One region of the Erwinia sp. 009765445 genome, then DNA from elsewhere that is predicted to be linked to it. Evidence: predicted binding sites of a transcription regulator. Region 1 holds the regulator's gene; each other region holds the start of a gene.
What was found. Region 1 encodes Fur, which represses iron uptake genes when iron is present. Its sites were predicted from a motif close to ATAATAATGAGAACNACTATCAA; they were not measured.

Region 1 (3,785 bases):
CGCCGTGCATCAGGCAGGTGAAATCGCACGGGCGCTGAACAATCCAGCTCTAACACGAGGATTATAAAGTTAAATCCCGCCGGGGTGTAGCGCCAGCCCTCAATAGCGGCAAAAGTCAGATAATGCCGCAAAAGGATCTGGCCGGTGGCTCCGGCAAGAAATCGTAAATTTATGATACCCTAACCCTTCGTTTCAACTGTAAGAACTTTGCCATGAAATTGAATGCCCGCTTGCAATCTGAACAATCCGCCCACTCTGGCTCTCCGGTGGTGCTGATCCACGGCCTTTTTGGCAGCCTCGATAACCTCGCCGTGCTGGCTCGTGGTTTGAAAGATGAGCGGCAGATCATTCAAATCGATGTCCGCAACCACGGATTATCTCCCCGTTCGACAGAGATGAATTACACCGCAATGGCGCAGGACGTGCTGGAAACGCTGGATGAACTGGGAATCGGTCAGTTTGTCGCAGTCGGCCACTCAATGGGCGGAAAAATTGCTATGGCCCTGACCTCGCTGGCTGCCGAACGTATTGAGCAACTGGTGGTCATCGATATGGCCCCCGTCGCCTACCCTACCCGTCACCACGATGAGATCTTTGCAGCGCTGAATGCAGTGAGCGACGCAGGCGTGAAGGTGCGCAGTGAAGCCGCCGCGATAATGCGCCAGACAATAGATGAAGAGGGAGTGATTCAATTCCTGCTGAAATCTTTTCACGAGGGCGAGTGGCGTTTTAACGTGCCGGTGCTTATGGCTTGCTATGATCGCCTTATTGGCTGGCAAGCGGTTCCTTTATGGCAGCGTCCGACACTGTTTATTCGCGGAGAACTTTCGCCGTATCTGGCTGACGAATACCGTGACGACCTGCTGGCGCAATTCCCTCAGGCGCGCGCCCATGTGATTGCCGGAGCAGGACATTGGGTTCACGCGGAGAAACCTGATGCGATTTTGCGCGCAATTCGCCGTTTTTTTGCGCTGTAAAAACAATTATTTCCTGTGAAAGCTAAATCATTGTCGCCAGGACTTTCACTGGGGTATGATGGCGCGCTAAAATTTTGTCGGCGGTCGATTTTCAGCCGACTTTACGGCCCAATCCATCAGAACTCCAGCCTTTCAGTATCACGATTCTATGGCAAAAGAAAACACGGACCGCACCACGATCGATCTGTTCGCAGATGAGCGTCGTCCGGGACGACCAAAAACCAATCCGCTGACGCGCGATGAGCAGCTGCGTATCAATAAACGCAACCAGCTCAAGCGTGATAAAGTGCGCGGGCTCAAGCGCGTGGAACTGAAAATGAACAGTGACGCGGTGGATGCCCTGAACCAGCTGGCCGAGGAGCGCAACATGAGCCGCAGCGAACTGATTGAAGAAATTGTTCTGGCGCAGCTTGCCAGCCCACAGCGCTGAACGGGCCTTTGACAGGCGAAATCTGCGCGTAATGGCAAAGCACAAAGCGACAAAAGCAGGAGGATTACTCGTTTATCCCCCTGATGCGGTCTGCTATCATTGCCGTTAACACTTTAGGCCAGCCGTCTCACATTATTAAGTTTCAAGAGGTTATTAAACTCATGGCAATCGTAGGCATTTTCTTTGGCAGCGATACGGGCAATACCGAAAACATTGCAAAAATGATCCAGAAGCAGCTCGGTAAAGAAGTTGCGGAAGTTCACGATATCGCGAAAAGCAGCAAAGAAGATCTTGAAGCCTTTGATATTCTGCTGTTGGGTATCCCAACCTGGTACTACGGCGAAGCGCAGTGCGACTGGGATGACTTCTTCCCGACGCTGGAAGAGATCGACTTTAACGGTAAACTGGTTGCGCTGTTTGGCTGTGGCGACCAGGAAGACTACGCCGAATACTTTTGTGACGCCATGGGCACCATCCGCGATATCATCGAGCCAAACGGCGCAGTAATTGTGGGCCACTGGCCAACCGAAGGCTACCATTTTGAAGCCTCAAAAGGGCTGGCAGACGACACCCATTTCCTCGGCCTGGCTATCGATGAAGATCGCCAACCAGAACTGACCGCAGAGCGTACGGAGAAGTGGGTTAAACAGATTTACGACGAGCTGCAGCTCAAAGAGATCCTTGAGGCATAATCACTGGCCTGATGTGGGAGTTATCTCACATCAGGCGTGTGGTTTTTCCTATAGAAGTAATAGGCACATTTTTGTAACTTTCATCTGCAAAACTGTACAATATCGCCATCGGTCATCTCCTGCTCTCTCAGCGCCTTTTGCCCTGAAGGCGAAAAAGGAGGCAGAGCGAAATGTTAACCCCGCATGAATGCTCCCGCACCTTTACTGTGGTTTCCATTTCGACGCATCAGTTCTATACTGGGGTGCTCAGCTTTTGCTCCGACCGATGTTCAGGGCTTTTCAGCCACTTAGTGACTAGCAAAGTAACAGGATAATATCCGCATGACTGACAATAACACCGCATTAAAGAAGGCCGGCCTGAAAGTCACGCTTCCCCGACTGAAAATTCTGGAAGTGCTTCAGGAACCTGAGGGCCATCACGTCAGTGCGGAAGACTTGTACAAACGCCTGATCGACATGGGCGAAGAGATTGGTCTGGCGACGGTTTACCGCGTTCTGAACCAGTTTGATGACGCAGGGATCGTTACCCGCCATAACTTCGAAGGCGGTAAATCCGTTTTTGAACTGACTCAGCAGCATCACCACGATCATCTGATCTGCCTGGACTGCGGCAAAGTGATTGAATTCAGCGATGAATCTATCGAATCCCGTCAGCGTGATATCGCTGAACGTCATGGCATCAAGCTCAGCAACCACAGCCTGTACCTGTATGGTCACTGTGCTGCTGGTGACTGCCGTGAAGATGATACGCTGCACGACAAGTAATCGGTACTATTAAAAAAAACCGGTGACTCTTCACCGGTTTTTTTATTTGTGTCTGACTGTCTCAGCCTACCCCTCTGGTTTTTCAACCCGGCTAAAACGATTGCCATCGCCACTGACAGAACGGATCAAAACCTCACCACTGACCGACGGACGGCTGCTGTCCTGATAACGCTGCCAGCTTTTCCCGCCATCGACCGAGTAGTCAATCGCCAGACCCGGAAGCGCGATATTGGCTTCAAGTTTGCCGTCAGTAATGCGTGCACCCGGTACTGGCAGGCGATATTGCACACCAGCCTTGTCCAGCTTGCTCAACTCACGCTGCCCCAGCAGGTTAGCAAACCGCTGCCAGTCTTTCAGCTGCGCCTGGGTATCAACGTATTTTGTTTCCCCACCGATATACTCTTTACCCGCCTGGTAATCTTGCTCCCATGCAGCCCGGTGCCAGGCTCGCTCGGCGACCGAAAACACTCGTGGGAAGATCATGTATTCCATGTTTTGATCGGTGCGCACCGTCTCACTCCACAGCTGAGCGGATATCCCGTAAGCGCCAGGCCAGGCCTTGTCTGATTTAGCGGTGAAGGTTTTGCCATCGCGATCCATCGAAGTTTCGGCATTCTGCGGCAGGTTATCCGGCGAGAAGCTGAACATTTTACGCTCATCGCTAAAGCGGGTTCCCCAATAGTATCCACGCTCCAGCGGATTCACCTCATACGGGAAGTCCATATAGACGTAGTCCGGGCTGGAGATAATCACCTCATAGCCTTTTTTCGCCCAGTCATTGGCGGAATCAAAGCCGCCCCAGTAGAGCGTATCCCAGAAGTTAACTGCCACGCGCTCAATAGCAAACGCTTTGGCATTCTCGGCATCTTTCAGACCATCCTGCCATGCCTGCATGCGGCCAATACCGTGCTGTTTAACCTG
Region 2 (3,785 bases), on a different contig from region 1:
CTGCGTTCAGCGAGACGCCCTCCACCGGCTCCCCTTTCAGGCCCCATTCGTAGTTGTCGCTGGTTTCTGTTTTCAGATCGCTGTTGCCGATTAATGCGTACTGCTGCGATCCGGCATAGCTTGAACCGAGGTTCCAGGAACCATACAGCTGGCTGGCATTCGGGAACTGTGCGCCGCGCTTGTACATCACGTAGGTCATCAGCGTTGGTGTCAGATCGTAGTTAAAGCTCAGCGATGGCAGCAGCTGGGTATCGGTGTTCTCTTTGCCATACAGGGTTTGCAGCTGGTCCTCCGTCAGCACGCTGCTACCGGTGGTCAGGCTGCTGAGGTTTTCAGGTTTAGTGGACTGATGAGCCACACGAACGCCCGGCACAACGCTGAAGTCATGGCCGTCGAGATCGAAGTGGATTTTATCCTGCACATAACCGCCCAGCGTGTAGCTGCGGCTGTTGGCGTCCGGCTGCATGATCACGCTGTACTGGCTGGCCGGAGGCTCCTGGCGAAACGGACGTTTGGTGTCGCTGATGCTGCCGTTCAGGCCGCCGCTCAGCTCATGACGCCCAAGCATTTTTGCCAGCTGGGTGTCAAAGCCCCAGGTATCGACATCATAATCGGAATAGACCCGCTCCATCGCCGTGGCGCTGGAAGGCATATAGGTGTTGTCGTGCGCCTGGGTCTGCTGCCAGAACACCCGTGAAGTCAGGCTGTCGATAAACGCATTGGCAGGCGTCCACTCATCCTTGAGGCTGACGCCCCAGCGGCGGGTGTTACTCTGCTGCTGCGCGGTGCCCCAGATGGTTTTGCCAGTGCTGTCCCAGGCGTCGTAATGGGTATGGTTGGTCTTGTCGTAATAGTCGACGGTGCCGGTCAGCTTGTGCTCATCGTTGGGCTGCCAGATACCTGAAGCCATCAGCGCGTTGGAATGCCAGTTGGCCGGATACGCATCGATCGTTCCGCTGTTATTACGGGTTTCCTGACCGTCGCGGCGGCTGTAGACGAACACGCCACGCAGCGTTTCATCACCAGCAGCGGCAGTGATGCCGTTGTGCCAGCTGCGGTTGGAGGAGTCATAATCCGACTGATAACCAAAGTAAGTGGACTTGTCCAGAGACAGATAATCATCCGCCGATTTCGGCACGAATGAAACTGCGCCGCCGATGGCGTTATTGGCCTTCGAGGTTGAGGTGGCACCCGATTCGATATCCACCTGACCATACATATAGGGGTCGATGTAATCGCGCCCGATACCAAAGGTATTCAGACCGGCACGCCCGACATAGCTGCGGCCGGTTGCAGCAGGTTGTGGAATGCCATCCACATCCAGCCCGACACGGTTACTTTCCAGACCACGAATGTTATAGCCAGTGTAACCACTACGGTCGAAGCCGCTCTTGCCTGCCGAAGAGCCGCCGCTGGTTCCGGTGGCGCTGATCAACGGTTCATAGCGCATGATGGAGCCAAAATCATTGGCACCTTTGTTCTGCATCTCTTCGGCGGTGACGGTGGTTTTGCTGCCCGCTTCTTGCTCCTGCCGTGGGGCGGTAACAACCATCAGCGGTTCAGAAGGCGTGTTTTTTTTTGCGGAGACTTTTAGCGGCTTGCCAGAGGTGGTGGTCGCTGAGGTGGTATCGGTGGCTGTTTCAGCCCCGACGGAATAGCCGGAGGTCACCAGCGTGCCGAACAGCACCGTGGTGTGGACAATTCCCTGTGAGGAAAAGAGTTTACGCATTTTAGTAAGCCTTTATTCTTTATTAGTATCGACTCATACATTGCTGCCGCTGGCGTGAAAAACCGCGAAAAAAAAGCCTGCGCCTGCTGCGCGTTATGGATGTCGATCCCTGACCCAGAGTTACAAATGAGAATGATAATCAGATTGATTCTTTATATCAACGATCTCCATAATTTATTCACAATTCAGTAAACCACCAGGTTGACAGTCCTCATTCGTCACCAGAAGATGAGGGCCTGATTTTTTGAGGACCCCCACCATGAAAACGTCTCCCGCCGTAACTATTGAGTACTGTTCCCAGTGCAACTGGCTGCTGCGTGCCGGCTGGATGGCGCAGGAATTGCTGCATACCTTCAGCACCGATCTGGCCTCGGTTACCCTGGTCCCGGGCACTGGCGGTATTTATCAGATCGCCATCAACGGACAGCTTATTTGGGATCGCAAAATCGATGGCGGTTTTCCGGAAGTGAAGGAGTTGAAGCAGCGGGTGCGGAATGTCTGTTTCCCGGAGCGGGATTTAGGGCATATTGATAAAACCTGACGCCCTGATTTAGCCACAAAATAAGGAACGATATGACCACTCTGCCCTCATGGACCGTTGGTGAACTGAAAATCACTAAACTCATTGAACAATCGTTCAGCCTGCCCGCAGCAAAACTCCTTCCGGACCTCGCTGAAAGCCAGCTACCGGAAGGTATGACGCTGGAAAGCCCGCTGGAAATGAGCGTCCACAGCTGGCTGGTGGAATCACCACAGGGGCACTTTCTGATTGATACCGCCACGGGAAACGGCAAATCGCGCCCGTTCAGCCCGCTCTTTGATCAATTGAACAGCCCGTGGATGGACAATCTGCTGGCAACCGGCCTGCGCCCGGAAGATATCGACGGTGTTCTGCACACTCACCTGCATACCGATCATGTGGGGTGGAACACCATCCGGAACGGCGAGCGCTGGGTGCCTTCCTTCCCCAATGCAAAATGGGTGATCCCTGCAGGGGAAATAGCATGGTATCAGACGGCTGAAGCCGCCCCGCGCGCGATCGTTTTTGCCGACAGCGTGCAGCCGCTGATCGATGCCGGGAAAGTGGAAACAATGGCCGAGGACGGCGGGGAATATTTGCCGGGTATCCGCTTCCTGCCGACTCACGGCCACAGCGCCAGCCACATGAGTATTGCCTTTGAATCGGCGGGACAGGTGGCGTTATTTACTGGCGATGTGATGCACAACAAATTGCAGGTACCCCATCCCGGGCTCTCTTCAGTTTTCTGCCGCGATAAACCGGCGGCCTGCAGCGCCAGAGCCTGGCTGCTTGATTATGCCTCACGCCATCAGGCCACCCTTTTCACCGTCCACTTCTCTGGTAGCGCTGTCGGCCAGGTCAATCCGGCTGCTGAGGGATATACCTGGACAGAATTTTCGCACGGCTGAGAGAAGTGGCCGACCGCAAGAATACTGCCGTCAGCTCCACTGATGGGATCTGACATGTTGGCCGGGCGAGTTTATCGTCCGACCAGTTCTCCCGCCTGGGACGAACAGTTCCCGCAGCCTGTTCAGGCGAATCTGAACACCCCTATCGCCTGGTTTACCGCATCCGCCTGCTGCTGAAGCTGCGCCACCTGGACCGTTTCCGCCACGTGCTCAACGTTGTCCTGCACGCTGCGGTCGATGCTGGCAATACTGTCGCGCATCTGGGCGATACTGCTGCGCTGCTGTTCGCTCATCTCTGACAGCTCACCGACCAGCTGAGTCAGCTCCTCAATACTGAAGATGATCTCCTCCATTGTTTTTCCGGCATGTTCGACCTGCTGTGAACCGTTATGGGTCGCTTCGACTGAGTTGCCGATCGTCTGGCGGATATCCTTTGCAGCCTCTTCACAGCGAATTGCCAGAGTGCGAACTTCAGAAGCCACCACCGCAAAACCTTTGCCGTGCATACCGGCGCTGGCGGCTTCTACTGAGGCATTCAGCGACAGAATATTGGTCTGGAAAGCGATGCTGTCGATCAATTCCAGAATGGCGTTGATGCGACGGGATGCGTCGCTGATTTGCGCCATGG
Region 3 (3,785 bases), on a different contig from region 1:
ATCGCGTTGGCGTGACGCCACTGTGCTGGGATGTAATGTCCTTCATTAACGCCAATCCGAAAGAGGCGGAAGAAGAACAGAAGCAGCCTGAGAAAGTGGAGTTCATGTGGGATGACTACCATCGCCAGCAGCTGGAAGAAGCTGCCGAGCCGGTGGAAGAAGATGATGACTGGGATGACGACTGGGATGATGAAGACGACGAAGGCGTCGAAATTATCTATCAACGTTAATCTTCTGAAGGGACACATTGGTGTCCCTTTTTACTTTTGTGTCTGCGTGACCCCGCCACTGATCAAGCCTCTTTCCGAAGCAAATACCGCTTTCAAACAATAAAGATAATCATTATCATTCTCTCTTCTACGGATCAGCCCGGCTGCTCCCCTTTCGCTGAAAGAGCCAATCAAAATGAGACTTGCTGTTTTACGCTTATCTTCGCTGTTGCTGTGCGCCCTGATCCTCTCCCCACCCGGCCGTGCTGCCGATGGCTGGCCACGTTCGGTGCCTGGCCATGAGGGGCCGCTGGTTCTGCAACATCAGCCTCAACGTATCGTATCAACCAGCGTCACGCTGACCGGTTCGCTACTGGCGATTGGTGCGCCGGTTGTTGCCAGCGCCGCCACCATGCCGGGGCAGCGCTTCGCCGATAAGCAGGGTTTCTTCCGCCAATGGGGGGATATTGCCGTGCAGCAAGGCGTGAAGCGGCTCTATTCCGGTGAACCGAATCTGGAGACTATTGCGGCTGAAAAACCCGATCTGATTGTGGTCAGCGCCACCGGCAATGATTCCGCCATCGCGTTTTACGATCGTCTTTCGGTTATCGCACCGACGCTGGTCATCAACTATGACGACAAGAGCTGGCAGCAGGTTGAGCGGGAGCTTGCTCAGGCCACGGGCAATGAAGCCGGAGCTGAGCGTTCCATTCAGTCTTACGCGCAGCGCGAGGCGGAAGTGAAAGCGAAGCTGGCACTGCCGCCACAGCCGGTCTCCGCGCTGGTTTATAATCCTCATGCTCATATTGTTAACCTGTGGACCGGGGAATCAGCGCAGGGCAAGATGCTGGTGTCGCTGGGTTTTACGCTGGCCACACCGCCTGAAACGATTCTACGCGGAAGCCAGCGCCTGAAGCGTAAAGACATTATCCCACTCAGCGGCGAGACGCTGGCTACCGGAATCACCGGAAGGTCGGTGCTGATGTTCGCTACCGATGATTCGGGCAACGCGGCATTACTGTCCGAACCTCTGGTTGCGGGATCTGGGGCGATTCGCGCCGGTCACGTCTGGACTCTGGGTTACGACAGCTTCCGTCTTGATTACTACAGTGCCAATCATCTGCTGACCCGCCTTGAGCAGCTGTTCAGTAAATCCTGATTACTGGCCCGGCAGTTGCTTAAGCTGACGGGCACTTTTCTCTTCTCTCCGCCGGATCTGATTGATTAATCATCTGTCGTAACCACTACAAATAAAAGGCATTTCAATGAGAATACGATGAATAATCGAATTGATAATTGTTTTTATTTGCAATAATGTATTTCCGCCCATTTACTTTATAACTTGCCCCGAAAATACGGGTGGGGCGGATCTGCAGGGAATCAGACCTTTGAAAAAATTATCGCGTTTATCTTTAGCTATCTTTATTGAACTTGGGATGGTGACAACGGTGATGGCTGCCGATGCTGACACTGCGGGTACGCTGGTGGTGACTGCCGCACAGCAGAATCTTCAGGCTCCGGGCGTTTCGACCATCACCGCTGACGAAATCAAAAAACGTCCTCCTGCCCGTGATCTGTCTGAAATTATTCGCACCATGCCGGGCGTTAACCTGACCGGCAACTCGACCAGCGGGCAGCGTGGCAATAACCGTCAGATCGACATTCGCGGAATGGGGCCGGAAAACACCCTGATCCTGATTGATGGTATGCCGGTCTCCAGCCGTAACTCTGTCCGTCTGGGCTGGCGTGGTGAGCGTGATACCCGTGGTGATACTGACTGGGTGCCGCCAGAGATGGTTGATCATATTGAAGTGATTAGGGGACCTGCTGCGGCCCGTTATGGCAACGGTGCTGCGGGTGGCGTGGTGAACATCATCACCAAACAGACCACCAATGAATGGCACGGTTCGTGGAATACCTACCTGAACATGCCGGAGCATAAAGAAGAAGGGGCGACCAAACGCACCAACTTCTCGCTCAACGGGCCACTAGGAGACGCTTTCAGCTTTCAGCTGTATGGCAACCTCAGCAAAACTCAGGCTGATGCGCAATACATCAACGAAGGGCATCAGTCGCTGAGAACGGGAACTTATGCTGATACCGTTCCCGCCGGGCGTGAAGGTGTGGAGAATAAGGATATTCACGGCAAACTGCGCTGGGAATTTGCTCCGCGCCAGGCGCTGGAATTCACTGCGGGTTACAGCCGTCAGGGCAATCTCTATGCAGGCGATACGCAAAATACCAACACCAGTACGTTGGTGAAAGATAGCTACGGGAAAGAGACTAACCGTCTGTACCGTCAGAACTTTGCCGTTAACTGGACCGGTGTCTGGGATAACGGAGTCAGTACCCGCAGCTATGCGCAGTATGAAAAAACCCGTAATACACGAATGGATGAAGGGTTGGCCGGGGGAACCGAAGGTATCTTCTCCGATGACGGCTTTTCCACTATCCAGCTTGATGATGTTTTGCTGCACAGCGAAATCAGTGTGCCTTTTGAATTGCTGGTCAATCAGACTGCGACCTTTGGTACCGAATGGAACCAGCAGCGCATGAAGGATGGCGCTTCCAATACTCAGGCCCTGTCCGGCGGTGGTATTGACGGAATCGACACCACCAACCGTAGCCCGTACTCCTCGGCAGAAATTTTCTCGCTGTTTGCGGAAGACAATATGGAGCTGACCGACAGCACCATGCTGGTTCCGGGTCTGCGCTTCGACCATCACAGCATTGTGGGCAACAACTGGAGCCCCTCTCTGAACCTGTCGCAGGTGCTGGCCGATGATTTCACTCTCAAGCTGGGGATTGCCAGAGCCTATAAAGCGCCAAGCCTGTACCAGACCAACCCGAACTACGTGCTGTACAGCAAGGGCCAGGGATGCGCGGCCAGTGCCGCAGGATGCTATCTGATTGGCAATGAAGATCTTAAACCTGAGACCTCCATTAACAAGGAGGTGGGCATTGAATATAAACATGATGACTATCAGGCTGGCCTGACCTGGTTCCGCAATGATTACCGTAACAAAATTGAGTCTGGCTATCTGCCGACCGGCGTTTCAACCACCGGCACCACGGATATCTATAAATGGGAAAACGTGCCGAAAGCCGTGGTTGAAGGACTGGAAGGGACGGTGAATTTCCCGGTGACGAAGGCCGTAACCTGGAATAACAACCTGACTTATATGCTGCAGAGTAAGAATAAAACCACCGGCGACCGTTTGTCAGTGATCCCGCAATACACACTGAACTCCACGCTGGCATGGCAGGCAACAGAGGATTTATCGTTGCAAACCACCTTCACCTGGTACGGCTGTCAGACGCCGAAGAAGTATAACTACAAGGGAGAGGCGGTGACCGGTACGGAGAAATCAACGGTCAGCCCTTATTCCATTCTGGGCCTGAGTGGTACCTATGATGTCAATAAATATGCCAGCGTCACGCTGGGGGTGGATAATCTGTTTGATAAGCGTCACTTCCGTGAGGGTAATGCGCAGACGACCGGCAATGCCACGACCAATGCTTACATGTACGGGGCTGGTGCGAACACTTACAACGAAGCCGGACGCACCTGGTATG
Region 4 (3,785 bases), on a different contig from region 1:
GTTATCCCAGGTATGCGTCTGCCAGTTAACTCCACCGCCCACGGTCAGATCCTGCAGCATCGGCAGGCGATAGCTGGTGAACAACTTCAGCGTGGTGCGTGGCTGAGTCGGGTTCAGCGCAGCGTTTTCACCGTCTTTCGCCACATAGCAGGTTGCGCCGAAGGTCATCTGCAGATTGTCAGTGACCGCCCCGTTGACTTCGAACTCAACACCCTTGCTGACCGTGCCATCCTGCTCATAATAGGCGTAGTCGTTGCTGCCCGGCACCAGCGCATAATCCGTAGCACCCAGATGATCCTGCTCGATACGGAACACGGCTAATGAAGCTGTCACACGACTGTTGTTCCAGTCACCTTTGATCCCGGTCTCGTAGCTTTTTCCGGTAACCGGAGAGAGATATGCGCCGCTGGCATTACGATAAGTCTGCGGCTTGAAGATCGAGGTGTGGCTGGCGTAAGCAGAATAGGTATCGTTGATGTCATACACCAGGCCCGCGTAAGGCGTGATGTTGTTCTTCTCCATATTCTGCGTCAGCGTGTTAGCCCGATACTGGGTATAACGCGCACCGAGGATCATATGCAACGGATCGGCCAGTGAAATACGGGTCGCCATATAGGCCGATTTCTGACGGATGGTGTTGTCCTGAGACAACGCCTGGTCGTCCCAGTCCGGTTCCGGATAGTTACCCCAGTTATTAAAATCACCCACATCAGCCGAGGTGAAGCTGGTTGACGAACTTAAATAGCGGTCATGCTGGCGAATGTAAGTCACCCCGGCCATCAACTGGTGCTCACGTCCGAACAGCTCAAACGGCCCGGTGACATAGGAATCAACAGAGTCCTCTTTACGCTTCGCAGTGTTGTAACCGGTGCCGCCTAACAGGTCGTAGCCCGCATAAGGCCCGACGCCAATCCCGGTGGTTTTATCGAAGTATCCGTCGATATACAGCAGCTTACTGTCCATGGTCGCTTCAGTATGGGAGCCGCTGAGGTTGAACTGCCAGCCGTTGCTGAAATCCTGTTTCAGCTTAGCGAAGACTTTCTTAGAATCGCTGTTGTTATAGGCCCAGTCAGGAGAAAGATTGGTACTGCGATCGTAATTGGTTTTACTGCCATCGAGGTAGAAGGTTGGCAGGCCGCCCCAGGTCGCACCCTGAATATTGGTTTCTTCGTAGTCATAGCCCAGCGAGAGGGTCGTGGAGTCGGTCAGATCGGCATCCACCACGCCATAAAGGAATTTTTTCTGGGTATGGTAGTGATCCAGCCAGCTGTCACCATCCTGGTAACCGGCCACCACGCGGCCACGCACATTCCCAGACTCTGTCAGCGGAGCTGAAAGGTCGGCAACATAACGCTGATTATCCCAGCTACCGTAGCTGGCAGAGAGATCGCCTTTAAATTCTTTGCTGTCGGCCTGCTTGCGCACCATATTGATCGAGGCCGCCGGGCTGCCCGCACCGGTCATTAAACCGGTCGCGCCGCGAACCACATCAACCCGATCGTAAATTGCCGTATCAGAAAGGGTATCACCAATGTTCCACTGCGAATCGATCAGCACTGGCACACCATCAATCTGATAGTTATCAATCATAAAGCCGCGAGAGTAGAAGTTACTGCGGTTCGCTCCCGAGTTAAATTCGCTGATCCCTGTGGTGTTTTTCAACACATCGTTCAGGGTGTCGAGTTTCTGATCTTCCATGCGCTGTTTAGTGATGACGCTGATTGACTGAGGCGTATCACGAGCGGTCAGCGCCATTTTGATCGCGGCGCTGGTCACCGGGACGCTGTAGTCCGTGTTTTGCGTGCTGGAAGCCGTGTCAGTCGTGGCATTCACCACCAGGTTCTGTTCTTTTTGAGCGGTGTCCGTGGTGGTGTCAGCAGCAGCGGTCGGCACATGCAATTCTGTGGCGATAACCACGGCCAGCAAAGAGAGTAACGGAGCAGCCATTCTGGCGGAAGAGGAGTGACCAGTACGATTTTCCCGGGAAAGAGAAGGAGCAAAAAACATTATTTACCCTCAAGAGATTTTATTTTTAGATCAGCAGGTTGCAAAGAGAGAACATCTCTTCACATCAAAAAGCGAATGAGAAGTATAATCATTTAGATTGGCAATGCAAAATAAGGTTTTGAACTTTCAGGAAGTACTGTTGTCTCGCAACACCTGATGGCCTGTGAATGGAATTAATGCAATATTTTAAATCGCCTGTTGAATAACAGGCAGTCATTACAATGGGTCATTATCAAATATAAGAGATAATAAACTTAAGAAGAGAGAGAGATAATCATCACCACAGGTGATTGTTTCATCAGGTTTTATCCTGCCAGCGGGAAGCGGCCTGGCGCTTCTCAGTACAGGCTGACCATACCGCTGAGAGCGATCACCGCCCGATTGTGTTTTATCAGCTGATATAAATTTTCTGAGCCGGCCGTTTTCCAGGTGAAAGCACCCGCAGATGTCTTGCTGACAATCAGTAAATCCGCGCGGTGGGGACTGACCAGATTAGCGTACTCCACAGCCTGATAGCGGAGTGCATATTTTTCTTCCAGTAAATCGATTTTCCACTGTATCACGCTGTTTAATTCTTCGGTGATATCTTTCTCCTGCTTTTCCCCCTCGCTCATACCGGCGACTTTTTTCAACAGTGTCGCGAGTTCAACCACTTTGCCATATTCAGCATTTTGCCAGCTGTTAAGATGCGTTTTGTTATAAACCACGTTGTCATAATCGCCGTCAGATTTATTGATCTGATCATAAGCGGCTAACCGCTCTGCGGAAGTAAAGGCTCCGCTGCGATTGTAAGCGATCAGTGAGGCCGTTTTGCGGCACAGCCCGGTAAAAGGGTTTCTGACTGCTTTTCCCCGATAGCTGGCTCTGATGTATTCTGCCGCCTGACTGGCCAGCTCGGCGCGACCAGCGTCAGGAGAGAGCGGCCGGTCAGATAAAAATACCGCATTCACATCCGCGCGGCTGGAGTAGAGGGCAATCAACTGACACAAACTTTGGGTATTATTACTGCCAATGCTGTTAACGGACTGAAGTTTTATTTTCGCTAACAATACCGAATTACGATAATTGTACGAGAGAGAGCCACTCTTTGCTGCTGACTTGCGTAAATCTGCCTGGTGTTCTGCCCGGGAGCGCTTCACAAGGTCATTGATAACATTCACACTATAGGGAGTAGTTTCCATACCTGGGGTAAGAACGCAGCTGTCCGTCATAGCCTTTTCCATCTTCTGTCTGCGGGGCGCCGGAATATTGCTCTGGCAATGGCTTTTTAATATTATCGGATATTCAAACTTATCGGCCCGAAAGACATTTCCTTTAATGTGTACTTATTATCAAATGGGCACGAATATTTCAGTCAACTCTCACCCTGATATTTCTTAATATTTCCCTGGCTTGCTTATTTCCACCGTGGTGACCGAAACGGCGTTGCCCATCCGGCAACGTGGCGTAGCCAAAATGCGTGTACGGCAGAATGCCGCTGAGTGCTAACATTTTATGACGTTATGACCAACATGCCACCATTGAGGAACGCCATGAGTGTGATCAATCCTGAAGGGCTGAAAGCCAGAAGCTATTACAACCATATTAAAATCAGGCCCGGCACGCCGGTCTTTCCCACCGGCCAGGTGGCGTGGAATGAAGACGGCAATGTGGTGGGAACAGGTGATATGAAAAAGCAGGTTGAGCAGGTTTACGCCAATATCGACAGGCTGCTGGCAGGATTAGGGGTAACCCGTGACGCGATTGTCAGAACAACTACCTACGTCACTGACCTCGCG

Region 2: a site for Fur is predicted at 1,850-1,872, ahead of AC3Y5R_RS09055 (TonB-dependent receptor domain-containing protein). Genes of this name have one in related genera too.
Region 3: a site for Fur is predicted at 1,499-1,521, ahead of AC3Y5R_RS16270 (TonB-dependent siderophore receptor). Genes of this name have one in related genera too.
Region 4: a site for Fur is predicted at 2,077-2,099, ahead of fhuE (ferric-rhodotorulic acid/ferric-coprogen receptor FhuE). Genes of this name have one in related genera too.

What each region holds. Positions count from the first base shown of each region.
Region 1 covers NZ_JBYUWC010000006.1:232,514-236,298, reverse strand. Annotated here, with positions in the region: gene ybfF (esterase) at 213-977, shown strand; gene ybfE (LexA regulated protein) at 1,126-1,407, shown strand; gene fldA (flavodoxin FldA) at 1,569-2,099, shown strand; gene fur (ferric iron uptake transcriptional regulator) at 2,421-2,864, shown strand; gene AC3Y5R_RS08595 (beta-N-acetylhexosaminidase) at 2,931-3,785, opposite strand, start outside.
Region 2 covers NZ_JBYUWC010000007.1:43,713-47,497, forward strand. Annotated here, with positions in the region: gene AC3Y5R_RS09055 (TonB-dependent receptor domain-containing protein) at 1-1,729, opposite strand, end outside; gene AC3Y5R_RS09060 (Rdx family protein) at 1,989-2,270, shown strand; gene AC3Y5R_RS09065 (MBL fold metallo-hydrolase) at 2,303-3,157, shown strand; gene AC3Y5R_RS09070 (methyl-accepting chemotaxis protein) at 3,280-3,785, opposite strand, start outside.
Region 3 covers NZ_JBYUWC010000014.1:75,183-78,967, forward strand. Annotated here, with positions in the region: gene cgtA (Obg family GTPase CgtA) at 1-230, shown strand, start outside; gene fepB (Fe2+-enterobactin ABC transporter substrate-binding protein) at 406-1,368, shown strand; gene AC3Y5R_RS16270 (TonB-dependent siderophore receptor) at 1,646-3,785, shown strand, end outside.
Region 4 covers NZ_JBYUWC010000008.1:41,236-45,020, reverse strand. Annotated here, with positions in the region: gene fhuE (ferric-rhodotorulic acid/ferric-coprogen receptor FhuE) at 1-2,007, opposite strand, end outside; gene AC3Y5R_RS10340 (hypothetical protein) at 2,346-3,218, opposite strand; gene AC3Y5R_RS10335 (RidA family protein) at 3,540-3,785, shown strand, end outside.